2 regions of the Streptomyces sp. NPDC088915 genome follow, and region 2 is predicted to be linked to the other one. Evidence: riboswitches for the same ligand, from Rfam matches in the RefSeq annotation. Region 2 holds a riboswitch; the other holds the start of a gene.
The links. A riboswitch is a leader RNA that binds a small molecule or an ion and turns the genes downstream of it on or off. The one in region 2 is predicted to bind glycine.

Region 1: it holds a riboswitch for glycine, as region 2 does, so the genes downstream of both, gcvT (glycine cleavage system aminomethyltransferase GcvT) here and gcvP (aminomethyl-transferring glycine dehydrogenase) in region 2, are expected to answer to the same signal.

Annotation. Positions count from the first base shown of each region.
Region 1 is NZ_JBIVIR010000003.1:171,027-186,719, reverse strand. It holds gene ACIP5O_RS07475 (thioesterase family protein) at 21-884, opposite strand; gene ACIP5O_RS07470 (trimeric intracellular cation channel family protein) at 908-1,585, opposite strand; gene ACIP5O_RS07465 (hypothetical protein) at 1,974-2,201, opposite strand; gene ACIP5O_RS07460 (ABC transporter ATP-binding protein) at 2,249-3,613, opposite strand; gene ACIP5O_RS07455 (ABC transporter ATP-binding protein) at 3,622-4,731, opposite strand; gene ACIP5O_RS07450 (ABC transporter permease) at 4,728-5,726, opposite strand; gene ACIP5O_RS07445 (ABC transporter substrate-binding protein) at 5,841-7,610, opposite strand; gene ACIP5O_RS07440 (ABC transporter permease) at 7,720-8,748, opposite strand; gene ACIP5O_RS07435 (enhanced serine sensitivity protein SseB C-terminal domain-containing protein) at 9,102-9,893, opposite strand; gene ACIP5O_RS07430 (enhanced serine sensitivity protein SseB) at 9,951-10,691, opposite strand; gene ACIP5O_RS07425 (AAA family ATPase) at 10,817-11,479, opposite strand; glycine riboswitch at 11,648-11,762, shown strand; gene gcvT (glycine cleavage system aminomethyltransferase GcvT) at 11,931-13,055, shown strand; gene gcvH (glycine cleavage system protein GcvH) at 13,133-13,513, shown strand; gene glyA (serine hydroxymethyltransferase) at 13,545-14,810, shown strand; gene ACIP5O_RS07405 (L-serine ammonia-lyase) at 14,992-15,693, shown strand, end outside.
Region 2 is NZ_JBIVIR010000005.1:3,784-19,476, reverse strand. It holds gene ACIP5O_RS10445 (PhzF family phenazine biosynthesis protein) at 1-731, shown strand, start outside; gene ACIP5O_RS10440 (CPBP family intramembrane glutamic endopeptidase) at 818-1,600, opposite strand; gene ACIP5O_RS10435 (glutamate--cysteine ligase) at 1,723-3,222, opposite strand; gene ACIP5O_RS10430 (hypothetical protein) at 3,703-4,293, shown strand; gene ACIP5O_RS10425 (DUF5999 family protein) at 4,625-4,831, shown strand; gene gcvP (aminomethyl-transferring glycine dehydrogenase) at 4,922-7,807, opposite strand; glycine riboswitch at 7,986-8,085, opposite strand; gene ACIP5O_RS10415 (PRC-barrel domain-containing protein) at 8,198-8,572, shown strand; gene ACIP5O_RS10410 (DNA polymerase IV) at 8,779-10,233, opposite strand; gene ACIP5O_RS10405 (MerR family transcriptional regulator) at 10,340-10,957, opposite strand; gene ACIP5O_RS10400 (bifunctional nuclease family protein) at 11,150-11,623, opposite strand; gene ACIP5O_RS10395 (MerR family transcriptional regulator) at 11,677-12,420, opposite strand; gene ACIP5O_RS10390 (FHA domain-containing protein) at 12,452-13,393, opposite strand; gene ACIP5O_RS10385 (DUF881 domain-containing protein) at 13,476-14,282, opposite strand; gene ACIP5O_RS10380 (small basic family protein) at 14,711-15,043, opposite strand; gene ACIP5O_RS10375 (DUF881 domain-containing protein) at 15,040-15,693, opposite strand, start outside.

The DNA.
Region 1 (15,693 bases), on a different contig from region 2:
GGGGGTGCGGGCGTACGGGCTCAGCCGCGCGGGGCGCGGGCGAGCTGGCGGGACTGGGCGACCAGGCGGTCGGCGCTGTCCCAGACCTCGGCGTCCTCCTCCAGGAAGCCGCCGGCCAGGTTGCGGGTGGTGATGGAGACCCGCAGCGGGCCGGGGGCCGGGCGGCAGCGGACGTGGGCGGTGAGCTCGACGGTCGGGGTCCAGCCCTTGAGGCCCAGCTCGAAGGAGGTCGGCGGCAGGGCGTCGACGGTGAGCAGCAGGGAGAGGGCGTCGGGCTCGCGCCCGTCGGCGAGGCCGAACCAGGCGCGCATCTCGCCCTTGCCCGAGGGCGCGCCGATCGCCCAGCCGACGCAGGCCGGGTCGAGGCGGATGTCGAGCCGCTCGGTGATGGCGGAGGAGCCGGGGATCTGCGGGGTGGGGCCGTCGGAGGCGCCGAAGCAGTTCTCGATCGGGGCCATCGCCGGGGGCGTCGCGCTGGTGCGGACGTCGTCGGGGAGGGCGTCGAGGTCGCCGTACGAGGCGAGGACGCGGATGCGCTCGACCTCGGTGCCGTCCTCGGCGTACTGGAAGAGCGAGGCCTGTCCGGTGGAGAGGGTCCGGCCGGTGCGGACGGTCTCGGTCCGGATCACCGCGGGGCCCGGGACGGACGGCGTGAGGTAGTGCGCCGAGATCGTGAACGGGTCGGGGTGCGGGAGGTGGTGGCCGAGGGCGCGGCCGAGCAGGGCGAGGAGGTAGCCGCCGTTGACGGCGTGGATGATCGTCCAGCCGGCGGAGAGGTCGGCGTCGTAGACGCCGGGCTCCCGGAGGGTGACGGCGGTGTCGCGGTCGAACTCGTTCGTGACGACGGCGTCCGTCCCGGCGTCCGTCTCGGTGCTCGTGCTCATGGATCCGAAGGTACCGCAGGTTACTACTGAGCGGTAGCTTTCTCCGGCTCCTCGCTGGTGGAGGAGCGGCGGTTCCAGGCGCGGGGCGCGCGCCAGTGGTAGCGCATCGCGAGGAGGCGCAGCACGAAGGCGGTGAGGACGGCGGCGCCGCTCGTGAAGGCGTTGAGGGTGTCGAAGCGGATGCAGAGCACGACCGTCGTCGCACCCACGATCGCCGGGACGGCGTACAGGTCCCGGTCCCAGCGCAGCAGCGAGGGCACCTCGTTGGCGAGCACGTCGCGCAGGACGCCGCCGCCGACGGCGGTGGCGAGGCCGAGGGCGGCGGAGGAGGTGAGGCCGAGGCCGTAGTCGTACGCCTTCGTCGTCCCCGTCACGCAGAAGAGGCCGAGCCCGGCGGCGTCGAACACGTTGACGGCGGCCTGGGTGCGCTCCACCTGGGGGTGCAGGAAGAAGACGAGGACCGTCGCGACCAGGGGCATGAGGAAGTAGCCGAGGTCGGTGAAGGCGGCGGGGGGCACGGCGCCGATGATCAGGTCGCGGAAGAGGCCGCCGCCGAGGGCGGTGACCTCGGCGAGGACGGCGATGCCGAAGACGTCGAAGTTCTTCCGGACGGCGAGGAGGGCGCCGGAGATGGCGAACACGAAGATGCCGACGAGATCGAGGGCGTGTTGGACGGAGGGGGTGAACAGGTCGTGGAGCACCGCCCAATTGTGCCGGTAGTTCCCGTGGGGGGTGGGCGTCGGCCTGTGGGGCGGGCCCGGTGCGCCGGCGCCCTCGGCGGGGCCGGAGCGTCCCCCGCGTCTCGCTCCGGCCCCCTCCGGTGGGTGGGGAGGGGATCTCCCCCACCCCGCCCCTTCCCGAAACCCTGACGGGACCGGGGGCCGCGCCCCCGAACCCCCCTGACGCGAGCGCTCCGCGCCGCGAGCCGGTGCCGCCCTCGGGTCCGGCGCCCCGGGCGGTCCGGCCGGCCCGCCGGGCGTGACCCGACCGGAGCGGTCCGGCCGACACGCCGGGCGGGCGCGGTCCGGCCGGGGCGGTCCGGCCAGGGCAGTCCGACCGGGGTGGTCTGGCCGGGGCGGTCCGGCCGACTCACCGGGCGGGCGCGGTCCGGCCAGGGCAGTCCGGCCGACTCACCGGGCGGGCGCGGTCCGGCCAGGGCAGTCCGGCCGGGGCGGTCCGGTCGACCCGCCGCGCGGGGCGCTCGGCCCTGCCGGGCGCGGAGCCCAGGGCGGGCGCGGAGCCCAGGGCGGGCGCGGAGCCCAGGGCGGGCGCGGAGCCCAGGGCGGGCGCGGAGCCCAGGGCGGGTGCTGCCCGCACACGCGAGAGGTCCCCGTCGCCCGGTGGCGACGGGGACCTCTCGGGGTTCACGCCTTCGGCGCGTCGCCCTCGGCGGCGGGGTCGGCAGCGACCTCGGCCGACTTCGTCGCCTCGGGCGCGGGCTCGGCAGCGACCTCGGCCGCCCCGCCCGTCTCGGCGGGCGCCTCGGCAGGTGCCCCGGCCTTGGCCCGGACGTCCGCCTCCGAAGCCGCCCCGGCCTTGGCCGAAGCCTCCGCAGGCTCCCCGGCCTTTGCCAGGGTTTCCGCCTCCACGGGCACCTCCACCTCGACCGGGACCTCCGCCCCCGCAGCCGCCCCGGCCTCGACCGGAGCCTCCGCCCCCGCAACCGTCCCGGTGGTGGCGGCCGACACCGTCGGCTCCGGGCGTTTCGTGATCTCCACCGACTCCCGTGCCCCCGGCAGCGTCACGCCCTCCGTGTTCTCCGGGTGGTGGCAGGCCACGCGCTGGCCCGGGCGGAGTTCCAGGAGCGGGGGCTCCTGGGTCTTGCAGATCTCCGTCGCCTTCCAGCAGCGGGTGTGGAAGCGGCAGCCCGGCGGCGGGGCGATCGGGGAGGGCACGTCCCCGTTGAGGAGGATGCGCTCGCTCTTGACGCCCCGGCGGCGCGGGTCCGGGACCGGGACCGCCGACATCAGGGCCCGGGTGTACGGGTGCATCGGGGCCGTGTACAGGGACGTGCGGTCCGCGAGCTCGACGATCTTGCCGAGGTACATCACGGCGATGCGGTCCGAGACGTGCCGGACGACCGAGAGGTCGTGCGCGATGAACACGTAGGTGAGGCCCAGCTCGTCCTGGAGGTCGTCCAGGAGGTTGACCACCTGCGCCTGGATGGAGACGTCCAGGGCCGAGACCGGCTCGTCCGCCACGACCAGCTTCGGCTTGAGCGCGAGCGCGCGGGCGATGCCGATGCGCTGGCGCTGGCCGCCGGAGAACTCGTGCGGGTAGCGGTTGTAGTGCTCCGGGTTGAGGCCCACCAGGCCGAGGAGGCGCTGCACCTCCTTCTTCACGCCGCCCTCGGGCTCGACGCCCTGGAGCCGGAAGGGCGCCGAGACGATCGTGCCGACCGTGTGGCGCGGGTTCAGCGAGCCGTACGGGTCCTGGAAGATCATCTGGATGTCCCGGCGGAAGGGACGCATCCCGGACACCCCGAGGTGGGAGATGTCCTCGCCCTGGAACTCGACCGTGCCGCCGGTCGGTTCGAGCAGGCGGGTGATGAGCCGGCCCATCGTCGACTTGCCGCAGCCGGACTCGCCGACGACGCCGAGGGTCTCGCCGGGGTAGACCTCGAAGTCGAGGCCGTCGACCGCCTTGACCGCGCCGGTCTGGCGCTGGAGCAGGCCCTTCCGGATGGGGAAGTGCTTCTGCAGGCCGGTGACCTTGAGCAGGGGTTCCATGGTCTCGCTCACAGCTTCGGCGCAATCTCTTCGGTCCAGATGCGGGTGCGCTCCTCCTGCGGCATGTGGCAGGCGGAGTAGTGGCGCTCTCCGACGAGCTCCAGCTCGGGCCGCTGGGTGCGCGTGATGCCGCCCTCGGGGACGTCCGCGTACGGGCAGCGCGGGTTGAAGGCGCAGCCGCTCGGGATGTTGATGAGGCTGGGCGGGTTGCCCTTGACCGGGATGAGGCGGTCGGTCTGCTCCCGGTCGATGCGGGGCATCGAGCCGAGCAGACCCCAGGTGTAGGGGTGCTGCGGCTCGTAGAAGACCTGCTCGGCCGGGCCGCGCTCGACGCAGCGCCCGCCGTACATGACGAGGATGTCGTCGGCGAGCTCGGCGACGACGCCGAGGTCGTGGGTGATGATGACGACCGCGGAGCCGAACTCCTTCTGGAGGTCCCGCATCAGGTCGAGGATCTGCGCCTGCACGGTCACGTCGAGGGCCGTGGTCGGCTCGTCGGCGATGAGCAGCTCGGGGTTGTTGACGAGCGCCATGGCGATCATCGCGCGCTGCCGCATGCCGCCGGAGAACTCGTGCGGGTAGTTGTCGAACCGCTTGGCGGGCTCGGGGATGCCGACCCGGTCGAGGAGTTCGACGGCCCGGGTGCGCGCCGTCTTCTTGTTCACGTCGTGGTGGACGCGGTACGCCTCCACGATCTGGGCGCCCACCGTGTAGTACGGGTGCATCGCGGAGAGCGGATCCTGGAAGATCATGGCCATCTCGCGGCCGCGCATCCGGCGGACCTCTTCCGGGTCGGCCGAGAGCAGCTCGCGCCCGTTCAGCCAGATCTCGCCGGAGATCCGGGCCTTCTGCCGGCCGTACTGGCCGACCGTGTGCAGGCCCATGATGCCGAGCGAGGTCACCGACTTGCCGGAGCCGGACTCGCCGACGATGCCGAGGGTCTTGCCCTTCTCCAGCTGGAAGGAGAGGCCGTCGACCGACTTGACCAGACCGTCGTCGGTCGGGAAGTGGATCTTCAGGTCGCGGACGTCGAGGAAGGCGCCGGACGGGGCGGAGCCGCCCGCGGTGGCGGCGGGCTCCTCCACCGCCGTTCCGGTCTTCGGCAGCTTGTCCGTCATGCGAGCCTCACTCGGGGGTCGATCACCGCGTACAGAAGGTCCACCACGAGGTTGGCGATGACCACGGAGGCGGCCGTGATGAGGGTGACCGCGAGGATCACCGGCAGGTCGCGGTCGCCGACCGCCTTGAAGGCGGCGTTGCCGAGGCCCGACAGGTTGAACGCGGTCTCGGTCAGGACCGCGCCGCCGACGAGGGCGCCCAGGTCCATGCCGAAGATGGTCAGGATGGGGGTCATGGTGGAGCGCATCGCGTGCTTGCCCAGGACGACCGACTCCGGCAGGCCCTTGGCGCGGGCGGTGCGGATGTAGTCCTCGCCGAGGACCTCCAGCATGGTGGCGCGGGTGAGGCGCGCGTACATCGCCGCGTAGAGGAAGGCGAGGGTGACCCAGGGCAGCAGCAGGCCGACGAACCACTCGCCCGGGGACTCGGTGAACGGCACGTACGTGGCGTCCAGCCAGCCGAGCTGGGTGCGGAAGAGGAACATCGCCAGCATGGCGGTGAAGTAGATGGGGAGCGAGACGCCGGCGAGCGCGGTGACCATCGCGGCCCGGTCGACCATGGTGCCGCGCTTGAGCGCGGAGACGACGCCGGTGGTGACGCCCATGAGGAGCCAGAGCACGGCCGCGCCGAGGACCATGGAGAGGGTGACCGGGATCCGGTCGACCAGCATGGTCCAGACGTCCTGCTCGGTCTTGAAGGAGTAGCCGAAGCACGGGGCCGCGCAGTGGATGCTGTCGCCGCCGCCGACGTAGTCGCGGCCGACGAAGATGCCGGAGACGAAGTGCCAGAACTGCACCAGGATCGGCTCGTCCAGGCCCAGCTTCTGCCGGATGCCCTCGATGGAGGCCGGGTCCGCCTGCTTGCCGACGAACATCGCGGCAGGATCGCTGCCGGTCAGCTTGGGAATGAGGAAGAAGATGCTGAGCGTCACGAGCGTGACGACGAGCAGCATCACGACGACCGCGAAGAGTCGCCGGACTATGTATGCAAGCATGCGGTCGGCCGGTCGGCGGCCGGGGGACCCGATCGGGTCCCCCGGCCGCCGCCCTCGGCCATCACCTGCCCTTCGGACCTGGCGGCGGGTGGTGCGCCGGTGGAGCGGGTCGGATTACTTGACGACGCCGAGCGACGCGTAGTCGTAGCGGCCGTTGTAGGCGTCCGCCGTGTAGACGTTGGTCAGCCGGGAGCTGCGCCAGATGATGTTCTTCTCGTGGGTGAAGGGCAGGTAGACCGCGGCCTCCGACACCTTCGTGTTGATCTGCTTGTAGAGCTCGCCGGCCTTGACCGGGTCGGTCTCCTTCAGCGCCTGGTCGAACAGGCCGTTGACGGCCTTGTCGTTCAGCTCCGAGAAGTTGTTGTTGCCGCTCTGGAGGATGAAGCGGCCGTCGACCAGCGGCTGGAGGAAGCCCTGGCCCGACGGGAAGTCGGCGCCCCAGCCCATGATGATGATGCCGTAGCCCTTCTCCTTGACCACCTTCGGCGAACCGATGATGCCCGAGGTCTGGGCGCCGTCGAACTGGTCGATCTGGGCCTCGATGCCGACGGCCTTCAGCGACTGCTGGAGGGACTCGGCGGTGGCGATCTCGATCGGCTTGTTGTTGCGGACCGCGATGGTGGTCTTGAAGCCGTTCGGCTTGCCGCACTTGGCGAGGGCCGCCTTGGCCTTCGCCACGTCCGCCTTGCCCGCGAGCTTGCCGTACGGGTCGGCCTTCGGGTCGGCGCCCTTGATCGCCGGGGGCAGCATGTTGGAGGCGATGTCGCCACCGGCCTGCGGGCCGCCGCGGGCGGTCTGGAGGGACTTCGAGTCGGCCGCGTAGATGATGGCCTTGCGGCACTCGACGTTGTCGATGACCGTCTGCGGGAAGACCGCGTAGCGGATGAAGCCCGTCTGCGGGTTGTCGACGTTCTCCTTGTGCTGCTGGAGCACCTTCTGGCGGGCGGCGGCGCCGACGCCGGTCGCGTTGATGTCGAGGTCGTACTCGCCCTCGATCAGGCGGTTGTCCATGTCGTCGGCGTTCGTGGTGAACGTGACGCTGATCTTGTCCGGCAGGGCCTTGCGGACGGTGTCCGTCTTGGCGTCCCACTTGTCGTTGCGGACGAGCTTGATCGACTTGTTGGGGGTGTACGACTCCCACTTGTACGGGCCGGAGGAGAAGGGCTTCAGGCCGTACTTGGACTTGGTGTCCTTGTCCTGGCGGACCGGGGAGGCCGCGGGCATCGCCAGCATCTGCAGGAAGTCGCCGTTGGCGACCGGCAGCTTGAAGACGATGGTCTTGTCGTCCGGGGTCTCGATCGCCTTCAGGCCGAGCTTGTCCGCGGAGGTGTCCTTGTACGGGCCCTTGTACTCGCCCTTGGGGTCGAGGACCTGCTGGAGGTAGATCGGGCCGCCGGAGATGACGTCCTGGGCCCAGATGCGCTCGATGCCGTACTTGATGTCCTTGGAGGTGATCGGCTTGCCGTCCTCCCAGGTGACCCCGTCCTTCAGGGTGAAGGTGTAGGTGAGGCCGTCGGCCGAGACCTTGCCGGTGTCGGTGGCGAGGTCGGAGACCAGCTCGGTGGAGGCGGCGCCCGGCTCGGCCTTGAAGGTGACCAGCTGGCGCGTGTAGTAGCGGGCGAAGTCCCACACGAAGCCGTAGTAGCCGCGCTGCGGGTCCCAGTTGTCGGCCTCCTGCGAGCCGATGAACTTCAGCTCGCCGCCCTTCTTGTCGGAGGCGTTGAGGACCTTGTTGACGCCGCCGTTGAAGGCGAGGCCGTCCTTGCCCTTGTCGCCGCCGCTGCCGCCGTTGCCGCCGCCGCAGGCCGTGGTGACGACCATCGTGGCCGCCGCGAGCAGCGCGCCCGCGGCGATTCTGCGCCTCTGAGAGCTCATCAGGGTCATGGGTCTCGCAACCTCCGGGATAGTGGCGGCCGTTACGGCGGTCCGCCGGTGGGGATGGGCCTCCTGTCGCCAGCGGCAGGGGCGGTTCGTGCGGGTCGTCGGCGTACGGTCAGCGGGAGCCCTTCGGGTCCAGCGCGTCGCGCACGCCGTCGCCGAAGAGGTTGAACGCCAGGACGGTGATGAAGATCGCGAGGCCGGGGATCACCATGAACAGGGGGTCCGACTCGTAGGTGTTGACGGCCTTGGACAACATCTGTCCCCAGGAGGCGGTGGGCGGCTTCACGCCGGCGCCGAGGAAGCTGAGGGCCGCTTCGGTGAGGATGTTGGTGGGGATCATGAGGGTCGCGTAGACCGTGATCGGGGCCACCAGGTTGGGCAGCAGCTCCTTGCGGAGGATGTAGAGGCGGCCGGCGCCCAGGCTGCGGGCGGCCTCCACGTACTCGCGCTCGCGCAGCGAGAGGGTCTGGCCGCGGACGATGCGGCCGACGTACGGCCAGCCGAAGAAGCCGATCACCAGCACGAGGGCGGCGATGCGCACGCCCGACCCCTCGATCCCGAACAGTTCGGGGGGCAGCACCGAGACCAGCGCGATCGTGAAGAGCAGCTGCGGGAAGGCGAGCATGACGTCCATGACCCGGCTGAGGGCCGCGTCGATCCAGCCGCCGAAGTAGCCCGCGACGATGCCGAGGACCGTGCCGAGGAGGACCGCGAAGACCGCCGCCAGGAAGGCGACGAGCAGCGAGATCCGGGCGCCGTAGACGATGCGGCTGAAGACGTCGCGGCCGTTGACCGGCTCGACCCCGAGGAGGAAGTCGGAGCTGATGCCGCCCCAGGAGCCGATCGGGGTGCCGAAGAGCGGGTCGATCCGGTCCTCGTGGAACTCGTCCGGCGGGTGGCCGAGGAGACCGACGATGAGCGGCGCGAAGATCGCGACCAGGATGAGGAAGAGGACGACGCAGGCGCCGGCGAGGGCGAGCTTGTCGCGCTTGAGGCGGGTCCAGGCGATCTTCCAGGGCGAGCGGCCCTGGATCCCCTTCTCGGGAGTGCCGGGGGTGCCGGAGGAGCCGGGATCGGCGGGCACGCCGTCGACGGTGGCGGTCGACGCGCCCGCACTGGTCTCGTGCAGTGGTGCCGTCATCGTGGTGAGGACCCCTCTCGGCCGCCGGTAGCCGGCCCTTGCCCGCCGCGGGTAGCGGCTCGGTGGAACAACCTGCCGGGTACCTGCTCGAAAAGGAGCGGAACACCCGGTGTTCCGGGGAGTCTTCAATGCGCTCGTGATCACCCGCCAGCCCTGACGAGGAATGTTTGCTCAAACGTGATGCGGTGCTGCGACTTCCGTTATCCGGACGTCGTGCGGGCGTGAGCGGACCATCTCGGGCCCTCTTCCCCCCAATCGGACATGTCACCCAACTGGGCGTTTGAGCTCTTCAATTGGGGCGAACGAAGGCTTCCGACGGGACCCGTGGGGCGGACGGGGAGACAGGGGCCGTCTCAGTATCCGGACGGCGCCGCCGGCGGGTAGCCGTATCCCGGGGCGGGGGCCGGGCCGCGCCCCGCGTGCGCCTCGCGGTCGTAGAAGGGGCGCGCGTTCGCCCGCAGCCAGAGCGCCACCGGGTCGTACGCGTCGGAGAGGGCGACCGTCGAGACGGGCAGCCCGTCGGGGACGGAGCCGATGGACCGGCTCATCATCGACCGGACCGTGTCGACGGCCGCCGGGGAGGTGTCGTACAGGTCGAGCCCGATGACGAGGTACGGGGAGCCGAGCGCGGGCTGCACCCAGCCGCGGCGCAGCGCCCGGACGGCCGGGGTGCGGTGCGCGTTCTGGGTGATCAGGGCGTAGAACTGCGGGATCTCCAGGGCGGGCTCGGTGACGCGCAGCGGCCCGGCGGGCATCCGGTCGAGGCCGGTGGCGATCCGGCGCAGGTCGGCCCAGGGGATGCCGACGCCGCCGCCGGGGGCGTGCGGGTTCAGCCAGACGCCCCAGCGGTCCGGGTAGAGGGCGCGGGCGATCTCGCGGCCGGTGACGCGCTCGTGGCCGCGGTTCCAGCCGGAGGCGGCGAGCTCCTGGTCGGAGGTGACGCAGGGCGCGTAGCCGAAGCCGTCGACCTCCATGTTCCCGTACTGGGCGTCGGGCGAGCCGGGCGTGCCCTGCCAGAGGAGCATCCGCAGCTCGCCGTCGGCGAGGGCGTGCAGCAGCCGCTCGTACGCGTCGTAGCGTCCGGGTGCCACCTGGCGCAGCATGTGCTCGACCTGACCGGCCGCAGCGGTGCCTGACGCACTCACCCTGGGTCCCGCCCCTCTTCCGTCCACCGAATCAGTTCAGCTTAAACAGGGAGCCGCTCACACGGCGGCGCGCTGGTAGAAGGGGCGGACCCGCTCCACCATCCAGTCCCCGACCGGGTCCTGCGCCATGTCGAGCAGGATGAGGTTGACCGGCCAGGCGACCTCGACGCGGCCGAGGGCCCGGCCGAGGGCGTCCAGGGGGGCGGTCCGGTCGGCGCCCTCCCAGTGGGAGAGCTGGACGCCGATGAAGAGGGCCGGCTCGGTGCCCTCGACGCTGGCGAGGGCGCGGCGGGCGGTGGCGACGACGCCGGTGGCCTCGAACTCGGCGGAGGCGGCGGCGAGGAAGTCGACGGGGTCGTCCTGCCAGTCGGGCTCGAAGAGCCGGACGCGGCCGCCGGACGCGGGGCCGTCGAGCGGGGTCCGGCCGGCGCGGCAGAGCTCGGCGACGGCGGGCGGGGGCAGCGGGACGCCGACGGTGCCGCCGGGGTTCACGGCGATGCCGAGCTGCGGGGGCAGGCCGCGGGCGAAGTCGCGGGCGGGGGCGACGGCGAAGGACATGTGGTCGCCGGCGCAGGCGCGGAGCTGCTGCTCGGAGCTGAAGACGGGGACGTAGGCCGCGCCCTCGATCTCCATGGTGGCGAGGTCCAGGTCGGGGCTGTCGGGTCCGCCGCCGTTGGGCAGGGGGACCCAGACCGGGCTGCGGCCGAGCACCTCCAGGAGGCGGCCTCCCGCCCCGGGGTTGCCGAGCGAGGCGGCAAGCACCTCTTCGAGCTCGTTGCCCGGCCACGTCACGTCCACGGTCCCGTTCCCCTTCTCGCACGGCCTGCCGTACCCGGCGGCCCGGCAGCACCCTAACGCCGCCCGGGCGCCGCCGTGGCCGGAAGGAAGGGGGTACGGGCGCCCCGGACGGGTCACGGGCGCGATCAGGCCGCCTCCCCGAAGCCGATCGTCCGGAGGGCGTCGGCGGCGTCCCGGTCGAGCAGGGTCACCGAGGCGCAGCCGTGCGGGAGCCGGCCGGTCCCGGCGGCCCGCAGCAGCCGGCCGACCGCGCGCCGGTGCCGGGCGAAGGCGTACGCGGAGACGCCCCGGCCCCGGGCGTGCTGCCCGGCCCTGGCGGTGTCCGGGGTGACGTCGAGGAGGACCAGGTGCAGCTCGCTCCCCCGCCGGCGGGCCTCGCGGGCGAGCCAGCCGCGCACCCAGGACTGGGTGCCGCAGTCGTGCACGACCACGCTCGCGCCGGAGCGCAGGGCGCGGCGCAGCCCGGCGTAGTGCGCGACCCGGACCAGGGGGCGGTAGAGCGCGTACGGCAGGAGGCGGGGCATCCGGGCCTCCCAGCGCTCCCGGGCGTCCTGGGAGTCGACGCCCCGGTCCCCGGCGGCCCGCTTCATGAGGGTGGACTTGCCGCTGCCGGGCAGCCCGGAGACGACCACGAGGTCCCCGGCCGCGAAGGCCAGGGCGCGGGGGCCCCGGCCGCCGCGCTCGCGCAGGTCCCGCAGGATCCGGCCCCGTCCCCGGGTCCGGGCGCGGGCCCGTGGGGACGGTATGCCGGTACTCGTCGCGTACGCGCCGGTGTGCTGGATCGTCATCGCCTTCTCCCCCTGACGGGCCTCGGGAGACCCTTCCCAAGAAGTGTAAAGAAACGGTAATGGGGCACAAGCGATTTGCCGCGCCGACACCGCGTGCAATGATGTGCCCGCCAGGACCTGTCCGGCCCTGGGCGCGCACAGTCGCCGTACAACCGCATACCGGCCGTTCGAATCCGCGCGGGAGAGTTCCGGAGCGCGACGTGGGTCACCACGGAGTGTGTCCGGGCGCCGAAGGAGCAAGACCCTCCCTTGAATCTCTCAGGCCCCGTACCGCGTGGATGAGGCAGATCTGAAAAGCGGGACACCGTCGTGTCCCCACCCAAGGTGCAAGCCGGGCTCTCGGTGACGAGATGCCCCCGGTGAACCTCTCAGGTTCCATGACAGATGGGGAGGACGTCCTCGCCCGTCATGTCTTCGTCACCGAACGCCCTTGGGACCCGGGAGCCACCCCATGACCTCTGCCCCCCGCCTGACCGCCCTCGACGCGCTGCATCGTTCGCTGGGCGCGACCATGACCGACTTCGCGGGCTGGGACATGCCCCTGCGGTACGGCAGCGAGCGCGACGAGCACAACGCCGTCCGCACCCGGGCCGGCCTCTTCGACCTGTCCCACATGGGCGAGATCACCGTCACCGGGCCGCAGGCCGTCGAGCTCCTCGACTTCGCCCTGGTCGGCAACATCTCCACGGTGGGCACCGGCCGCGCCCGGTACACGATGATCTGCCGCGAGGACGGCGGCATCCTGGACGACCTGATCGTCTACCGCCTCGGTGAGACCGAGTACATGGTGGTGGCCAACGCCTCCAACGCCCAGACCGTCCTGGACGCCCTCACCGAGCGCGCGGCCGGCTTCGACGCCGAGGTCCGCGACGACCGCGACGCGTACGCCCTGATCGCGGTCCAGGGCCCGGAGTCCCCCGGCATCCTGAAGTCGGTGACCGACGCCGACCTGGACGGCCTGAAGTACTACGCCGGCCTGCCGGGCACGGTCGCGGGCGTGCCCGCGCTCATCGCCCGGACCGGCTACACCGGCGAGGACGGCTTCGAGCTCTTCCTGAAGCCGGAGCACGCCGAGGGCGTGTGGAAGGCGCTGACCGGGGCGGGCGAGGGCGTCGGCCTGATCCCCTGCGGCCTGTCCTGCCGCGACACGCTCCGCCTGGAGGCGGGCATGCCGCTGTACGGCCACGAGCTGACCACCTCCCTCACCCCCTTCGACGCCGGCCTCGGCCGGGTCGTGAAGTTCGAGAAGACGACCAACGAGGGCCGCTTCGTCGGCCGCGAGGCCCTGGAGAAGGCCGCCGAGCGCGCCGAGACCGCCCCGCCGCGCAAGCTGGTCGGCCTGGTCGCCGAGGGCCGCCGGGTCCCGCGCGCCGGGTTCTCCGTCGTCAAGGACGGCGAGGTCGTCGGCGAGGTCACCTCCGGCGCCCCGTCCCCGACCCTCGGGAAGCCGATCGCGATGGCGTACGTGGACGCGGCGCACGCGGAGCCGGGCACCCCGGGCGTGGGCGTGGACGTCCGGGGCACCCACGAGCCGTACGAGGTCGTGGCGCTGCCCTTCTACAAGCGCCGGAAGTGACGCATCCGTCCCATCCGGCGTCTCACCCCGCAAGACCGACGTTCATCAGCACTCCCCCGATCCAGGAGAATCAGGTCATGAGCAACCCCCAGCAGCTGCGGTACACCAAGGAGCACGAGTGGCTGTCGGACGCCGAGGACGGCGTCGCGACCGTCGGCATCACGGAGTTCGCGGCCAACGCGCTCGGTGACGTCGTCTACGCCCAGCTCCCCGAGGTCGGCGACACCGTCACCGCGGGCGAGACCTGCGGCGAGCTGGAGTCGACGAAGTCCGTGAGCGACCTGTACTCCCCCGTCTCGGGTGAGGTCGTCGCCGCCAACCAGGACGTGGTGGACGACCCGTCCCTGGTGAACACGGCTCCGTTCGAGGGTGGCTGGCTGTTCAAGGTGCGCGTCGCGGGTGAGCCGGACGACCTGCTCACCGCCGACGAGTACGCCGCGTTCTCCGCCGGGAACTGAGACCGGGCCCGAGACCCCTAGGGATCGATTCATGTCGCTTCTGAACACTCCCCTCCACGAGCTGGACCCCGACGTCGCCGCCGCCGTCGACGCCGAGCTCCGCCGTCAGCAGTCCACCCTCGAGATGATCGCCTCGGAGAACTTCGCTCCGGTCGCGGTCATGGAGGCCCAGGGCTCCGTCCTCACCAACAAGTACGCCGAGGGCTACCCGGGCCGCCGCTACTACGGCGGCTGCGAGCACGTCGACGTGGCCGAGCAGATCGCGATCGACCGGATCAAGGACCTGTTCGGCGCCGAGTACGCCAACGTCCAGCCGCACTCCGGCGCCTCCGCGAACCAGGCCGCCCTCTTCGCGATCGCCCAGCCGGGCGACACGATCCTGGGCCTGGACCTGGCGCACGGCGGCCACCTCACCCACGGCATGCGCCTGAACTTCTCCGGCAAGCAGTTCGACGTGGTCGCGTACCACGTGGACGGGGCCGGTCTGGTCGACATGGCCGAGGTCGAGAGCCTCGCCAAGGAGCACCGCCCGAAGGTGATCATCGCGGGCTGGTCGGCGTACCCGCGCCAGCTGGACTTCGCGGAGTTCCGCCGGATCGCGGACGAGGTCGGCGCCTACCTGTGGGTCGACATGGCCCACTTCGCGGGCCTGGTCGCCGCCGGTCTGCACCCGAACCCGGTGGAGCACGCGGACGTGGTGACCTCCACCACGCACAAGACGCTCGGCGGCCCGCGCGGCGGCATCATCCTGGCGAAGAAGGAGTTCGCCAAGAAGCTGAACTCCTCCGTCTTCCCGGGCTTCCAGGGCGGCCCCCTGGAGCACGTGATCGCGGCCAAGGCCGTCTCCTTCAAGGTCGCGGCCTCGGAGGAGTTCAAGGAGCGCCAGGAGCGCACCCTGGAGGGCGCCCGGATCATCGCCGAGCGCCTGGTCCAGGACGACGTCACGGCCCACGGCGTCTCGGTCCTGTCCGGCGGCACGGACGTGCACCTGCTCCTGGTCGACCTGCGCGACTCGGAGCTGGACGGCCAGCAGGCCGAGGACCGCCTCCACGAGGTCGGCATCACGGTCAACCGGAACGCGGTCCCGAACGACCCGCGTCCCCCGATGGTCACCTCCGGCCTGCGCATCGGCACGCCGGCGCTCGCGACCCGCGGTTTCGGGGCCGAGGACTTCCGCGAGGTCGCGGACGTCATCGCCGAGACCCTCAAGCCGGGCTTCGACGCCGACAAGGCCGAGGCCCTCAAGGCCCGGGTGACCGCCCTCGCGGACAAGCACCCGCTGTACCCCGGCCTGTAGTGACACCGCAGTAATAGTGACACCGTAGTAATTTCGTACGCTTTTGTTCGTACGGACTTCCGGGGCACCGCGCACACTGGAACAACGGGCGCGGTGCCCCGACCCGTGTCCCCCGCCCCCACGCGCTCTCTGCACCACCCCGGCAGACAACGACGTCCAGCCCCCCACAAGGAGTCATCCCGTGGCCATCTCGGTCTTCGACCTGTTCTCGATCGGCATCGGTCCGTCGAGCTCCCACACGGTGGGCCCCATGCGCGCGGCCCGGATGTTCGCCCGCCGACTGAAGAACGAGGGCCTGCTGGCCCACACCGCGAAGGTGCGGGCGGAGCTGTACGGCTCCCTCGGCGCCACCGGCCACGGCCACGGCACCCCCAAGGCCGTCCTGCTCGGCCTGGAGGGGAACTCGCCCCGCACGGTCGACGTGGAGCACGCGGACGAGGAGTTCGAGCGGATCAAGGCGAGCGGCCGGATCAACCTGCTCGGCGCCCACGAGATCCCCTTCGACTTCGACGCCGACCTGATACTGCACCGGCGCAAGGCGCTCCCGTACCACGCCAACGGCATGACGGTCTTCGCGTACGACGCGGAGGGCGGGCTCGTCCTGGAGAAGACGTACTACTCGGTGGGCGGCGGCTTCGTCGTCGACGAGGACGCCGTGGCGGGCGAGAACCCGATCGTGCCGGACGACACGGTCCTGAAGTACCCCTTCCGCACCGGCGACGAGCTGCTCCGCCTCGCGAAGGAGACCGGCCTGTCGATCTCCGCGATGATGCTGGAGAACGAGAAGGCCTGGCGCACCGAGGACGAGATCCGCGCGGGCCTCCTGGAGATCTGGCGGGTCATGCAGTCCTGCGTCTCGCGCGGCATGTCCCGCGAGGGCATC
Region 2 (15,693 bases):
TCCCGGAGGACGCCTGGCTCCAGAAGGTCGCCGCGGAGGTCAACCTCTCCGAGACGGCCTTCGCCCATCCGCTGCCCGCCGGCGGCGAGGCGGACTGGGCCCTGCGCTGGTTCACGCCGACCACCGAGGTCGACATGTGCGGTCACGCCACCCTGGCCACCGCCCACGTCCTGCACACCACCGGCGCCGCGACCGGAACCGTCCGCTTCGCGGCCCGCTGCGGCGTCCTCGGCGCCACCGCCGAGGCCGACGGCACGATCACCATGGACTTCCCGACCTCGCCCCTTACCCCCGTCCCCTGTCCGGACGGCCTGGAGAAGGCGCTCGGCGCCGAGGTGGTCGCCGTCCACGACACGGGGGCCCACATCGGGGACCTCGTCGTCGAGCTGCGCGACGAGGCCGCCGTCCGCTCCCTCGCCCCCGACCTCGCCGTCCTGAAGACCATGTCCTCGCGCGGGACCATCGTGACCGCCGCCGCCGAACGCCCGGACGGCGGCTACGACTTCGTCTCGCGCGGCTTCTTCCCGGCCGTCGGCATCGACGAGGACCCGGTGACCGGCAGCGCCCACACGGCGCTCGCCCCCTACTGGTCGGCCCGGTTCGGCCGCGACGAGCTGACCGGCCTCCAGGGCGGCGCCCGCACCGGCCTCGTCCGCACCCGTCTGCGCGGCGACCGCACCCTCCTCGGCGGCCGTGCCGTCACGGTCATCGAGGGCGACCTGCACGCCTGACCGCTCACCGGCCACCGGCCGGAAGGGCGACGAAAAGGGGCGTGCGGAGGATTCCGCACGCCCCTCGCCGTCGTCGCGACCGTCCGTCACACGGTCGGCAGCCACCCCACCTTCCCCGCGAGCAGCCCGTACCCGACGAAGGCCACGATGTCGAGCAGCGCGTGCGCCACGACCAGCGGCCCGACCCGGCCCCAGCGGCGGTACAGCAGGACGAAGACCACGCCCATGACCACGTTGCCGATGAAGCCGCCGACGCCCTGGTAGAGGTGGTACGAGCCGCGCAGCACCGAACTCGCCACCAGCGCGGCCGTCGGCGACCACCCCAACTGCCCGAGTCTGCGCAGCAGGTAGCCGACGACGATCACCTCCTCCAGGACGGAGTTCTGGATCGCCGACAGGATGAGGACGGGGTACTTCCACCACACGTCCGGCAGCGACTCGGGCACCACCGTCAGGTTGAACCCGGACGCCCGCGCCGCCAGGTAGAAGGCGAGCCCGGCGCTCCCGATCCCCGCCGCGACCAGCGCCCCGCGCCCGAGGTCGGGCCACGGGCGGGTGCGGTCGAAGCCGACGGCCCGCAGCCCGGAGCCCTCGCGCAGCAGCAGGTGGGCGACGAGGACGACCGGCACGAGCGCCGTGGCGATGCCGAAGAGCTGCCAGGACAGGTCGAGCCAGGGCCGCCCGGGGGCGTACGAGCCGTTGAGCGTCGCCGCCTGCTCCTTCAGCGCCCCGGGCCTGGTCAGCGAGCCGACGAAGCTGATGAGGGCCGACACCCCGCTCGCCCCGAGCGAGAGGGCGAGCACGATGAGCGTCTCGGAGCGCAGCACCGTGCGCGGCAGCCCCCCGGGGGACGGGGAAGCGTCTCTCACTCGTTGCTCCGACACCACGCCTGACCCCACTTCCCGGACGACACGTCCCGGACGACCCGAACCGTCCGGACATGATCGCCCATGAGCCGCCCGGGAAGGGGACGGGGGCGGGGACGGAGCCGTCAGTGGATCCCCACCGGCCAGGTGTGGACCGGCTCCCCCTCCCTCATGAGCGTCCGGTAGCGGCGCGTCGTCGCCGCGAGCGCCGTCTTCCGGTCGAGGCCCGCCTCCAGGGCCCGGTGGAAGGTGTCGACCTGCCAGGAGGCGCCGTTGACCCGCCGCCGGCAGCGCTGCTCGATCACCCCTAGGTAGAAGTCCCGGTCGGCGGGTTCGATGTGCCAGGCGTCGAGCCCGGCCGCGGCGAGCGGCAGCAGTTCGTCGAGGACGAGCCGTACGGCCGGCAGGGTGGCGACGCCGCCCGCGCGCCCCGGCCGGGGCCAGCGCAGCTCCGCCTCGATGCCGTGGCGGCAGGCCGTGTCGAAGTTGGCCTCGGCGTCCTCGAAGGACATCCGCCTCCACACGGGCCGGGCCTCGTCGGCGAGCGCGCGCACGAGGCCGTAGTAGAAGGCGGCGTTCGCGATCACGTCCGTCACGGTCGGTCCCGCCGGCAGGACCCGGTTCTCGACGCGCAGGTGCGGGACGCCGTCGACCAGGCCGTACACCGGCCGGTTCCAGCGGTAGACCGTGCCGTTGTGCAGGACGAGCTCCTGGAGGCGCGGCACCCCGCCCCGGTCGAGGACGAGCAGCGGGTCCTCCTCGTCCCGGAGGGGGAGGAGGGCGGGGAAGTAGCGGAGGTTCTCCTCGAAGAGGTCGTACGCCGAGTCGATCCAGCGCTCCCCGAACCAGGTGCGCGGCCGCACCCCCTGCGACTGCAGCTCGGGCGGCCGGGTGTCGGTGGCCTGCTGGAAGAGCGGTGGGCGGGACTCCCGCCACAGTTCGCGGCCGAAGACGAAGGGGGCGTTGGCGCCGAGCGCGATCTGCACCCCGGAGACGGCCTGCGCCGCGTTCCACACGGCGGCGAACCGGGCCGGGGTCACCTGGAGGTGGAGCTGGACCGAGGTGCAGGCGGCCTCGGGGACGATCGACTCCGAGGTGCACTGGAGCCGTTCGACGCCGTGGATGTCGAGGATGAAGTCCTCGCCCCGCGCGGCCAGTATCTGGTCGTTGAGGAGGGCGTAGCGGTCGTTGTCCGACAGGTTCTCGGGGACCAGGTCGTGCTGTTCGAGGGTGGGCAGCACGCCGATCATGACGACGCCCGCGTCCAGCTCCGCGGCCTTGCGGTCGGCGTACCCGATTCCGGCTCCGATCTCCTCCGCGAGCCGGTCGAATACGCGCCCCTCCAGCTGGTGGGGGGCGATGTTCACTTCTAGGTTGAACATTCCGAGTTCCGTCTGGAAATCGGGGCTCGCGATCTTTTCGAGAACCGGCCCGTTCAGCATGCGGGGCAGGCCGTCGGGACCGGCGAGATTGAGTTCGATCTCCACGCCCATGAGATTGCGCGGCCGGTCGAACCTCTTCTCCGCCAGGAGCCTCGCGAGCCCCGCCAGACATTGCTGGAGTTTCCTCCGGTACTGCTGCCGGTCGGACGGGCCGAACCCGTCGGCCACGACCTTCTCGCCCATCGAAGCGTCCTTCCCCGGGTGGGCGGCCGTCAGGGCGGCCGCGCGTCACGGACCATGATGCCCACCTCTTTGATCCACAACGCCTGCGGGACGGGCCTGTCGGAGGATAGGCTGGATGCAGCACTCCAACGGCACATTCCACGGGCACGGAACAGACGACATATACCAATGTCATATTGTCCCGGGATTCGGGGTCGGAATTCAGCCGACCGGCTCCTCGCGGTGTGCGCAGGTGAGAGCGGTATCGTCCTCCTGATTCCGCTTCGACACCCTTCGACGACGACCTGATGAGGCCTTGTCAGGAATATCGGCGACGTCTAGCGGAAACACTGTGTGAACACATGTCGTATAAACTCCGCGGACGAGGCAGAGTGTTGGCGCCCGGCCATGGCCCCATGGCCCCTCTCTGGCCCCGCCGCCGACAGCGCCGTCGTACCTGCCCACGCGTCACCGTGTCTCCTGAGCGAGAGGCGACCCACCATGCTCCGACCCTCTCCGGCCCCTGCGCCGGCCCTCCGCAGCGTCCTCGCGGCGCTCGGCTCACCGACCGCCGTCCGTGAGGCGCGCACCCCCGCCCTGCGGGCCGCGCAGGGACCACTGAGTCCCGAACTCCCCCTGCCCGTCCACGTGTTGGGCGTCACCGGAGCCTCGGGGCACCCTCCCCGCACCCGGCTCGCCGGATGGCGCTTCCTGATCCGGAACGGGGACCGGACGATCGCCGCCGCGGACAGCATGCTCACCCCGGACGGCTGGTCCTTCTCGCACTTCTTCGAGGGGCCGTACGTCTCCGCCACGGAGCGGGCCCTGCACCAGGCCGAGGGCCTGCCGGACGTGTACCAGCCCCGGCTGCTCTCCGTGCCGGAGCTCTACATGCTGACCCTCTGGCTGCACGCCGATCCGGAGACGGACGGCACCACCGTCACCCCGGGCACCGCCGACCTGCTGGTGCCCCTGGCCCCCGCGCCCCCGGGGATCGCGCCCCACCGGCCGTACCCGGTCGCCGACCTGCTGCCCGTCCTCAGCACGCGCCTCGCGCCGCCGCCCCTCCTGGGCTCGGCGGCGCCCGCCTGATCCACCCCACGCGCACCCGCGCCCCGCGACCCGACCGGGCCACGGGGCGCACTGCTGTCCGAAAAGCCCGCCCGAACGCGCCGTCCGAACGCCCCGCCCTTACGGACTAGCCCGCTCGGACCACCCCGAACCACCCGAAGGGACGGGGTGGTCGGGCCGAACCGCCCCTGCGGGTGACGCGTCCTTCCCGGAGAGGACGAGCTGCCGCGAAATCCCTGCGGAAGACCGTCCCGGGGGCAAGACTTGGACCGGAACCGAACCGACCACGGGGGCGGCCATGAGCGCGCAGAGCCGCAGGACATCCACCACGACGCAGCGAAAGAATCCACCCATGTGCCAGCACCAGCCCGCCTGTCCCACCGCCGACTCCGCCGACCGCGAGGCGGCCCGACTGACGGCACACCACCCGGAGCAGGGCTGGAGCCTGCTGTGCAACGGCGTCCTGCTCTTCGAGGACACCGGTGAGCTCCTGCCGGACGGGCAGATCATCGCCCCGCACCGGCCGCTCACGGCGGGCCGCGTGACGACCGCCGCCTGACGGGGCGGCACGACGCCCGAGGGCCGGCCCGGAGAAGAACTCTCCGGGCCGGCCCTCGGTCATGGAACCCCGCCGTGAAGGCCTACGGCCTCAGTGGTCGTACTCGTCCAGCGGCGGGCAGGAGCAGACCAGGTTCCGGTCGCCGAAGGCACCGTCGATGCGGCGCACCGGCGGCCAGTACTTGTCGGCGGCCGAGACGCCGGCCGGGAAGACCGCCTCGTCCCGCGTGTACGGGTGGTTCCACTCGCCGCCGAGCGCGGCCGCGGTGTGCGGGGCGTTGTGCAGCGGGTTGTCCTCCGCCGGCCACTCGCCCGCGGCGACCTTCTCGATCTCGGCCCGGATCGCGATCATCGTGTCGCAGAAGCGGTCGAGCTCGGTCAGGTCCTCGGACTCGGTCGGCTCGATCATCAGCGTGCCGGCCACCGGGAAGGACATCGTCGGCGCGTGGAAGCCGTAGTCGATCAGGCGCTTGGCGATGTCGTCGACGGTGACGCCGGTCGCCTTGGACAGCGGACGCAGGTCCACGATGCACTCGTGGGCGACCAGACCGGCCGGGCCGGTGTAGAGCACCGGGAAGTGGGGCTCCAGGCGCTTGGCGATGTAGTTCGCCGCGAGCACCGCGACCTGGGTGGCGCGCTTGAGGCCCTCGCCGCCCATCAGGCGCACGTACGACCAGGAGATCGGCAGGATGCCGGCGGAGCCCCACGGGGCGGCCGAGATCGGGCCGACGCCGGTCTCCGGGCCCGCGGTGGGCTGGAGCGGGTGGTTCGGCAGGTACGGGGCGAGGTGGGCGCGGACGCCGACCGGGCCCACGCCGGGACCGCCGCCGCCGTGCGGGATGCAGAAGGTCTTGTGCAGGTTCAGGTGCGAGACGTCGCCGCCGAAGTGACCCGGCTTGGCCAGGCCGACCAGGGCGTTGAGGTTGGCGCCGTCGACGTACACCTGGCCGCCGGCCTCGTGGACCTCGGCGCAGATGTCCGCGACGTGCTCCTCGAACACGCCGTGCGTGGACGGGTAGGTGATCATCAGGACGGACAGCTCGTCGCGGTACTGGGCGATCTTGGCCCGCAGGTCCTCGACGTCGACCTCGCCGTCGTCGGCGGTCCTCACCACGACGACCTTCATGCCGGCCATCACCGCGGAGGCGGCGTTGGTGCCGTGCGCGGAGGACGGGATGAGGCAGACCGTGCGCTGCTCGTCGCCGTTGGCCCGGTGGTACGCGCGGACGGCGAGGAGACCGGCCAGCTCGCCCTGCGAACCGGCGTTGGGCTGGATCGACACCTTGTCGTAGCCGGTGACCTCGGCGAGGCGCTCCTCCAGCTCGGTGATCAGCGTGACGTAGCCCTCGGCCTGCCCGACCGGGGCGAAGGGGTGCATCTGGCCGAACTCGGGCCAGGTCACCGGCTCCATCTCGGTGGTCGCGTTCAGCTTCATCGTGCAGGAGCCGAGCGGGATCATGCCGCGGTCGAGCGCGTAGTCGCGGTCCGCGAGGCGGCGCAGGTAGCGCAGCATCGAGGTCTCGGAGCGGTGCGCGTGGAAGACCGGGTGGGTCAGGTACGCGTCGGAGCGCAGCAGACCGGCGGGCAGCGCGTCCTCGGTGGCGGCGTCCAGGGCCTCGACGTCGGCGGTGACGCCGAAGGCGTCCCAGACGGCGGCGAGCTGCTCGCGCGTGGTGGTCTCGTCGCAGGAGACCGACACGTGGTCGGCGTCGGCGCGGTACAGGTTCACGCCGGCCTCGCGGGCGGTGGCCACGACCTCGTCGGCCTTGCCGGGCACGCGGGCGGTGAGGGTGTCGAAGAAGACGTCCCCGGTCAGCTCGACGCCCCCGGCGCGCAGACCGGCGGCGAGGATCGCGGCGTACCGGTGGGTGCGGAGCGCGATGCCCTTGAGGCCGTCGGGGCCGTGGTAGACGGCGTACATGCCGGCCATGACGGCGAGCAGCACCTGGGCGGTACAGATGTTGCTGGTGGCCTTCTCGCGGCGGATGTGCTGCTCGCGGGTCTGGAGGGCCAGGCGGTACGCGCGGTTGCCGTCGGCGTCGACGGACACGCCCACGAGCCGGCCGGGCAGGGAGCGGGCGTGCTTGTCCTGGACGGCCATGTAACCGGCGTGCGGGCCGCCGAAGCCCATGGGGACGCCGAACCGCTGGGTGGTGCCGACGGCGATGTCGGCGCCCAGCTCGCCGGGCGAGGTGAGCAGGGTGAGGGCGAGCAGGTCGGCGGCGACGGTGACGATCGCGCCCAGCTCGTGGGCCGCGTCGACGAGCGGCTTGATGTCGCGGACGGCACCGGAGGCGCCGGGGTACTGGATCAGCACGCCGAAGACGCCACGCTCGGCGGCCTCGGCGGGGATGCCCTCGCTCAGGTCGGCGACGACGACCTCGACGCCGGTCGGCTCGGCGCGGGTCTCGATGACGGCGATCGTCTGCGGCAGGGCGTCGGCGTCGACGAGGAAGACGCCCTTCTTGACCTTGCCGACGCGGCGGGACAGCGCCATGGCCTCGGCGGCGGCGGTGCCCTCGTCGAGCAGGGAGGCGCCGGAGGTGGGCAGGCCGGTCAGGTCGGCGACCATCGTCTGGAAGTTCAGCAGGGCCTCCAGACGGCCCTGGGAGATCTCCGGCTGGTACGGCGTGTAGGCCGTGTACCAGGCGGGGTTCTCCATCACGTTCCGGAGGATCACCGGCGGGGTGAAGGTGCCGTAGTAGCCGAGGCCGATCATCGGGGCGAGGACCTGGTTGCGGTCGGCGAGCGCGCGCAGCTCGGCTAGCACCTCGGCCTCGGTGCGCGCGGCCGGCAGGCCCAGCGCCTCGGCGTTCTTGATCACGTCCGGCACCGCGGCGGCCGTGAGCTCGTCGAGCGAGCCGTAACCGACCTGGGCGAGCATCTTGGCCCGGGCCTCGGCGTCGGGCCCGATGTGCCGCTGCTCGAACGGGATGCCCTGTTCGAGCTCGGAGAGCGGAATGCGGTTGGCGGTCATGTACGGAGGCCTCCTGGTCGTCACGACCTGCGAGGGGCACCACGGCGCGGGTGCCCGGACGGCCTCCCCCTCTGTCATCTCAACCTGAGAGCTTCACCGGCACGCCTCGCGGCACGCCGGCTTTCACCGTCGGTGAGAGCGCATGCCGTCGGACATCCGCTCTGCTTTCCAGAGTGACCTCGTCCGTGCGGTACGGGGGCCTGAGAGATTCCGGGGAGGATTTGCTCCTTCGGCGCCCACCGGAAGGTTTCTCCGGGGGACTCTCCCGCACGGGGTCGACAGCCACACCCAGCCTACCAGCGCGGTTGCGCCTCCCTTCGCTCAAGTGGCCGACATCCCGGATGTGCCCTTTGGTAGGGGGTAGAGGAGTTGCGACCAGTTGGAGGGACCGTGCAGACCGACATCGATCCGCGCAGCCTGATCGGCCGCAAGGCGTACGACCGGAACGGACACAAGATCGGGACCGTCGACGAGGTGTACCTCGACGACGCGACCGGCGTCCCGGAGTGGGCCGCGGTCCGCACGGGCCTGTTCAGCAGGGACGCGTTCGTCCCCCTGGAGCCGAGCGACCTGCTCGACGACGGCCTCCACGTCCCGTTCGAACGCGCCCTCATCAAGGACGCCCCGGACTTCGGCGTGGGCCGCCACCTCTCCCCGGAGCAGGAACTCCAGCTCTACCGCCACTACAGCCTCGCCCTCCCCCCGCCCCCCACGGACACCCCGGACAAGGACTTCGGCCGCCTGGCGGGCCAGGAGGGCACCTGACCGGAGCCGCCCGAAAACCCCACGACCCGCGGCCACCGACGACGCGGCACGCCCCACGGGAAAACCCGCACTTCTGCCCACCCACCGTCACGGGCGGCGCGGCTGGGAACCCGGCCCGGCCGCCAGGCCGGGCACACCCCAGGACCCGCGGCCGCCGACGGCGCGGCACGCCCCACAGGAAGACCCGCACCTTTACCCACTCACCGTCACGGGTGGTGCGGGTGGGAACCCGGCCCGGCCGCCGGGCCGGGCGCACCCCCACGGCCCGCGGCCGCCGACGACACAGGCGCCAACACCACCCCCGCCCCCGCCCCGGAACCCCGCACCAGCGGCAACGCCTCCCCCGCCTCCAGCTCCGGATCGTCCACGGCGAACGTCCGCACCCGCCCCGGCGCCGACCCCGGTTCCTCGAAGCGCACCGTGACCCGCCCGAGCCCGCTCCCCTGCACCCACCCGGCCCCGTGCACCGCGTGCCGCACGTCGTGCCCGGGCGCCCAGTACCGCTCGGCAGGCGCGACGGCCCCGGCCGGCTCGACCACCGGCACCACCGGAGCGGCGCCGGCCTCCTCACCGCCCCGCTCGCCCGTGAGCTCCGCCTGGGCGAACAGGTCCTCCTGCGTGTAGTCCGCGAGCCCGCTCACCCCCACCCCGAGCAGCCGCACGCCCCCCGTGGTGTCCACCGCCTCGAGCAGCCGCCCCGCGGCCTCCCGTACGACTCCCAGCGCGTCCGTCGGCCCCCGCAGCGTCTCGGACCGGGTCAGCGTCGAGAAGTCGAACCTCCGCACCTTCAGGACGATCGTCCGCCCCGAGTGCCCCGACGCCCGCAGCCGCTCCACGCACCGCTCCGCGAGCCGCTCGACCTCGGCCCGGATCCGCACCCGGTCGTGCAGGTCCACGGCGAAGGTGTCCTCGACGGAGACGGACTTGGCGTCCCGCTCGGCCACCACGGGCCGGTCGTCGTGCCCCAGGGCCATCCGGTACAGCGAGGCCCCGTGCGCCCGCCCCAGGAGCCGTACGAGCTCGTCCTCGCCCGCTTCCGCGAGGTCGGACACGGTCGTCATCCCGGCCCGCCGCAGGTGCTCCCCGGTCGCCGGCCCGACCCCGGGCAGGATCCGCACGGACTTCGGCCCGAGGAGCTCCCGCTCGGTGCCCGGCGGTATGAGGGCGAGCCCGTCCGGCTTCGCCTGCTCGGAGGCGATCTTCGCGAGCATCTTGGAGCCCGCGAGCCCCACCGACCCGGTGAGCCCCGTCGTGGCGAGGATGTCGGCCCGCAGCCGCTCCCCCGCGGCCCGCGCGCTCGCCGTGTCGTCGGCGACGCCCCCCGCCTCCAGGTCCACGAAGGCCTCGTCGAGGCTGAGGGGCTCCACGAGCGGGGACAGGCTCCCGAGCAGCCGCATGACCTGCTCGCTGATCGACCGGTAGAAGGCGAAGCGCGGTACGAGATAGGCCGCGTTCGGCGCGAGCCGGCGCGCCTGGCCCATCGGCATCGCCGAGTGGACCCCGAAGCGGCGCGCCTCGTACGAGGCGGTGGCGACCACGCCCCGCGGCCCGAGCCCGCCCACGACCACGGGTTTTCCGCGCAGGCTGGGCTTCGACGCCTGCTCGGCGGCGGCGAAGAAGGCGTCCATGTCGAGATGCAGGATCGTCGGCGCGGCTCTCACGCCTCCGATGCTCCCCTACGCCACTGACAACGCCCGGACACCCCGGGACGCGACCCGGGGCACGCCCCGCGACGGGGCCGCCCCGGGAGCCGTTTGCGGACCCGGCTCAGACCGCCCGGTCCCGCCGCCTCCGGGCCAGCTCGTCGCCGGGGTTGTGCCCCACGAGCGTCTCGCCGGTGTCCACCCGCTCCCCGTGCAGCTGCGAGAGGGCCGCCTCCACGTCCCGCCAGACCACGCCGACGGCGATGCCGAAGACGCCCTGCCCGCCCTGGAGCAGGTCGACGACCTCGTCGGGCGAGGAGCACTCGTAGACCGTGGCCCCGTCGCTCATGAGCGTCATCCGCTCCAGGTCGCTGAAGCCCCGGGCCCTCAGGTGCTGCACCGCGGCCCGGATGTTCTGCAGGGCCACCCCGGTGTCGAGGAAGCGCTTGACGATCTTCAGGACGACGACGTCCCGGAAGCTGTAGAGCCGCTGCGTCCCCGACCCGTACGCGGGCCGCACGCTCGGTTCCACGAGACCGGTGCGCGCCCAGTAGTCCAGCTGGCGGTAGGTGATGCCGGCGGCCGCGCACGCCGTGGGGCCGCGGTAGCCGATCACCTCGTCCGCCGCGCCCGTACCGGCTCCCGTACCGAAGTCGCCCACACTGCCGTGAAGCGGATACGGACCGTTCTCCCCGGACACGCGTCCGAGGGAGCTGCCCGCCGTACCGTCCGCGCTGCTCATCACGCCGACCCTCCGTCCTTGACCTGCCCACACGAAGGTAGGCAGTCACTCGGGGTGCGTCAACGATCGCCACACTCGGCACGCCGAGTGATAATCACCCTGAGAGTGGTTTCCCGTGTCTCTCTTCGGGGAAAGGCTACTCGAATGCTCTGACAGCACCCCGCGAACGGCCTACGGCCGTACCGCCCGGTCTCACTGACTGTTGGTCCCGAAATCCTCCGGTGAGATCTGGTCGAGGAATTCGCGGAACTTCTCCACCTCGTCCTCCTGCTCGTCCGGGATCGCGATGCCGGCGTCGTCCAGGACACCGTCACTGCCGAAGATCGGCGTCCCGGTCCGGAGCGCCAGCGCTATCGCGTCGGACGGCCGGGCGCTCACCTCGACGCCGCTGGCGAAGACCAGCTCGGCGTAGAAGACCCCGTCACGCAGATCCGTGATGCGGACTTCGGTGAGCTCCTGCCCCACGGCCTCCAGCACGTCCTTGAACAGGTCGTGCGTCAGCGGTCGCGGAGGGGCCATTCCCTGCTGCGCGAAGGCGATCGCGGTCGCCTCCCCCGGTCCGATCCAGATGGGGAGGTAACGATCGCCTCCCACTTCACGTAGGAGCACGATCGGCTGATTGGAGGGCATTTCCACTCGGACACCCACAACGTCGAGCTCGTTCACACAGCAACCCTAGGACGTGCCCGACCGGTTTGGATAGTCGGGCCCCTCCCCGGTCACTGCGAGCGGGTGCCCAGGGCGATCTGCATCAGGGCCGCGTGCAGCCGCACCGACTGCGCGGCCAGCTCCTGGGCGGTGGCCTCCGCGTGGGCCCTGGTCTGCGGATTGCGGTGCCGGCGCAGCGGCGCGACCACCTGTTCGATCAGTCCGGCCTCCCGGTCGGCGGCCGCCTTCACGGACCGCAGGTGACGGGGCTCCAGACCGAATCTCCCCAGATCCGCCACGAGCCGGGCGACGGTGACGGTCTCGGGGTCGTAGCCCCCGCCCTCCGCCTCGGCGATCAGACCGTACGACTCCCACTCGGCGAGCTCGGCCTCGGTGACCTCGGCGGCGGTGAGCAGCTCGGCCCGTCCGAGCCGCGCGGCGGCCGGCGGCTCCGGGTCCTGCTCCCAGGGCCCCTCCAGGAGGTCGCGCCGGCGCCCGGGGGCCGGGAGCTCGACCCGCTCCCCCCGGGCGAGGGCGTCGAGGTGCTCGCGGATGACCTTCAGCGGAAGGTAGTGGTCCCGCTGCATCCGCAGGATGCGGGCGAGCCGCTTCACGTCCTGCGGGCTGAACTTCCGGTATCCGGAGGCCGTCCGCCGGGGCTCGACGAGCCCCTCGGCCTCCAGGAACCGGATCTTGGAGATGGTCACTTCGGGAAACTCGTCACGCAGCTGGTTCAGCACCGTGCCGATGCTGACCAGCCTGTCGCCCGCGGTGGCGGTGCCGGATCCGGCACCGCCCGTCGGTGTTCGCAGCATGGACCTTCCCTGAAGGGGATTCCCCGAGGCGTCACACGCCCCGCTGGCTCGAATAGAAGACCAGCCGGTACTTGCCGATCTGCACCTCGTCACCGTTGGACAGAACGACCGAGTCGATCGGCTCGCGGTTGACGTACGTGCCGTTGAGGCTGCCGACGTCCGAGACGGTGAAACTGCCGTCCTGCCCCCGCCGGAACTCGACGTGACGCCGGGAGACCGTGACGTCGTCCAGGAAGATGTCGCTCTGCGGGTGACGGCCGGCCGTCGTCAGCTCCCCGTCGAGGAGGAACCGGCTGCCGGAGTTCGGCCCCCGGCGCACCACGAGGAGCGCGGATCCCAGCGGCAGCGCCTCCACGGCCGCCAGCGCCTCCGGAGAGAGCGACGGCAGCGCGGTCTGGCCGGTGACCTCCGCGTCGTAGGCCTCGAGGCCCGAGATGGAGATCGTCGACGTCGTCTCCGACGCGCGCTCGGGGGCGACCCCGCCCCGCAGCGGCGTGCCGCAGTGGGAGCAGAAGCGGCTGTCGGCCGCATTGCGGTGACCGCACCTCGTACACACCGGCATGGACGCATCCTCCTGCCGCGGCTGCCCCGCCGAGGTCTGTGTCGCGTACGGGTCGGGGGAAAACCCTCCACCCGTACTTGAGGTCGATGGTTCTCCGAAACCTATGCGGGCGGCCCCGGCGGGGTCAACAGAAGACGCGCCCGGTGCGCCCGGAATGTCACCGCCCCGACCTCCGACCTCGTCACGGAAGAGCGGGCGCTCGCCGCCCTGCTCCTCGCTCTGGGCGTGGCGCGGCGCGCGGTGCCGGGCGTTGCCGCCGTCCTCGCGTGCGCTCTTGCCGAACAACTTCGCAAACAACTTCACGGGCGATTCCCCTTGACCGAAACAGACCCGCCCGTGGGGCAGGACGAACCGAGATCCATCACACCTGCCGACCCGGACACCTTCACAACGTCCGTATCCTCCGGACAGTTTCCACCACGCACCACCGTTGTGATGCGCCGACCCCCCGCAAGGCCCTGCCCTTGTCGCGGGACCCCCCTCGTACGCCTCCTCACTGCGAGGACGACTGAGCGTAGTCAGGCCGCTTCGCGGGTCGCAAGGCGTCGACGACGATCTTCGCCGACCGCTCCACCGTGGCCGTGGCCTGCTCCTTCTCGAGGGTCTGCACGACACCGCCGGGGATGTTGAGCGCGGGCTCGAGATCCTCCGGCTTGCCGATGACCTTGAAGACGTACGGAGCGGCCACCTGCGTTCCATCGATCCGCATGTCATCACCGCTGCCGGTGAAATAACTGTCCGCCACCACCCGGACACCGTTGACCTGGATCGCCTCGGCGCCCGCCGCGCGCAGCTCCTGGATGGCGTCGAGCAGCATGTCCGACTCGACGGACCCGGTGGGGTCGCCGACGGACAGGGTGATGCCGGGGCCCTCGGCGGCGACCGTGCCGGCCAGGATGCCGAGCTGCCGCTCCTTCTCCTGGGTCTGCTTGCGCGCCTCCTCGGCCTGGTCCGAGCTGGACTCCAGCTCGGAACGCTGCTTCTCCAGACGGGTCTTCTCGTCCTCCAGGCGCTGCGTGCGGTCGTCGAGCTCGTCGAGGATCCGCACCAGGTCCTCCTGACGGGCGCCCCGCAGGGCGCTGTTGTCGCTGGTCGAGGAGACCTGGATGGCCAGACCGAGCCCGAGGCCGAACAGCAGCAGGGCGACGACGAGTTGGGCCCTGGTCACCCTCGGCGGCCACAGCGCGGAGATCAGCCTGCGCCGCCCGCCCTGCTCGTCCCGCCCGCCCGCGCCCGACGGCTCGGCCGCGGCAGGCGCCTCGGCGGCAGCGGGCGCCCCGGCCGCGGGAGGAGGCACCACGGGCTCCCGGACGCCCCGGTCCGTACTCCCCGGCGCCGGGGGCGAGTCGGGGGCCGCGCCGGGCACACCCTCGCCCGTGGGCTTCCGGTGCTGGTGGTGGGGGGCGGAGGGCGGCTGCTTCTCCACCTTCCGGAAGACCCGGGTGTCCACGTCCTCGGGCACGCCGGGACTCCTGGGCGCCACAGGCCCTTCCTGGCCCCCGGCCCCCTCGGGGCGTTCGGGGTTCCCGGGACGCCGCTGCTCCTCCGGAACCCGGGGGCTCCGGGGGTCCTGGGGATTCTGCGGGCGTTGCGGGACGTGAGGCCCCTGCGGGCCTTGAGGACTCTGCGGGTCCTGAGGACCCCGGGGAGCCTGAGGATTCTGCGGGTTCTGCGGGTCCTGGGGGTCCTGGGAGCTCTGCGGGTCCTGGGGGTTCTCGCTCATCGGCCTCACGCCCGGAAGACGTGGCGCCGGATGGCGGCCGCGTTGGAGAAGATCCGGATGCCGAGCACGACGACCACACCGGTCGACAGCTGCGCGCCCACGCCCAGCTTGTCGCCGAGGAAGACGATCAGCGCGGCCACGACCACGTTGGACAGGAAGGAGACCACGAAGACCTTGTCGACGAAGATCCCGTCGAGCATGGCCCGCAGCCCGCCGAAGACCGCGTCGAGGGCGGCGACCACGGCGATCGGAAGATAGGGCTCGACCACCGCCGGAACCTCGGGGCGGACCAACAGTCCGACCACCACTCCGACGATCAGGCCCAGTACGGCGATCACGATGTGCCCTTCCCTGTGTCGGCCGTGGCCCGACCGGAGGGCGTCGCCCCGGCCCCCCTCGGCTCTGCGGTACGTACGGTCAGGCTCGGCGCGGCCGGAAGGCGCACGTCGCCCTCGGCGGAGATGCTGCTCCTGATCCCGAAGTTCTCCACCAGCGCGTGCAGGTACTGCCCGTCGGCGCTGTCCTGGAACGCGGTGCTCAGCTTCTGCCCGTTCCCGATCGCGAGGACGGTGTACGGCGGCACCAGCGGCTTGTTGTCGACCAGTATGGCGTCGCCGGCGGCCCGGATCGCGGACAGCGACGTCAGCCGCTGCCCGTTGATCGCGACCGCCTCGGCGCCCGACTCCCACAGCCCGTTGACCACGCGCTGCATGTCCCGGTCGCGGACCCGGCCGGTGTCGGAGAAACCACTGCTCTCCCGGGGACCGCCACCACCGGTGCCGGTGTCCTTGGCGTCGTCGACGACGAGCCGCACCCCGGGGCCGTGCACCGGCGTCGCGCCCGAGAGCAGCGCCACCAGCTCGGCCTGGTCGCCGCCGTACTCCTGGAGTGCCTGCCTCTGCCGCTCCCCGACCTCGGTACGGATCCGCTCGACGTCCTGTTCCAGGTCGTCGGCCTCCGAGGACTCCGCCTCGATCCGGTCGATCAG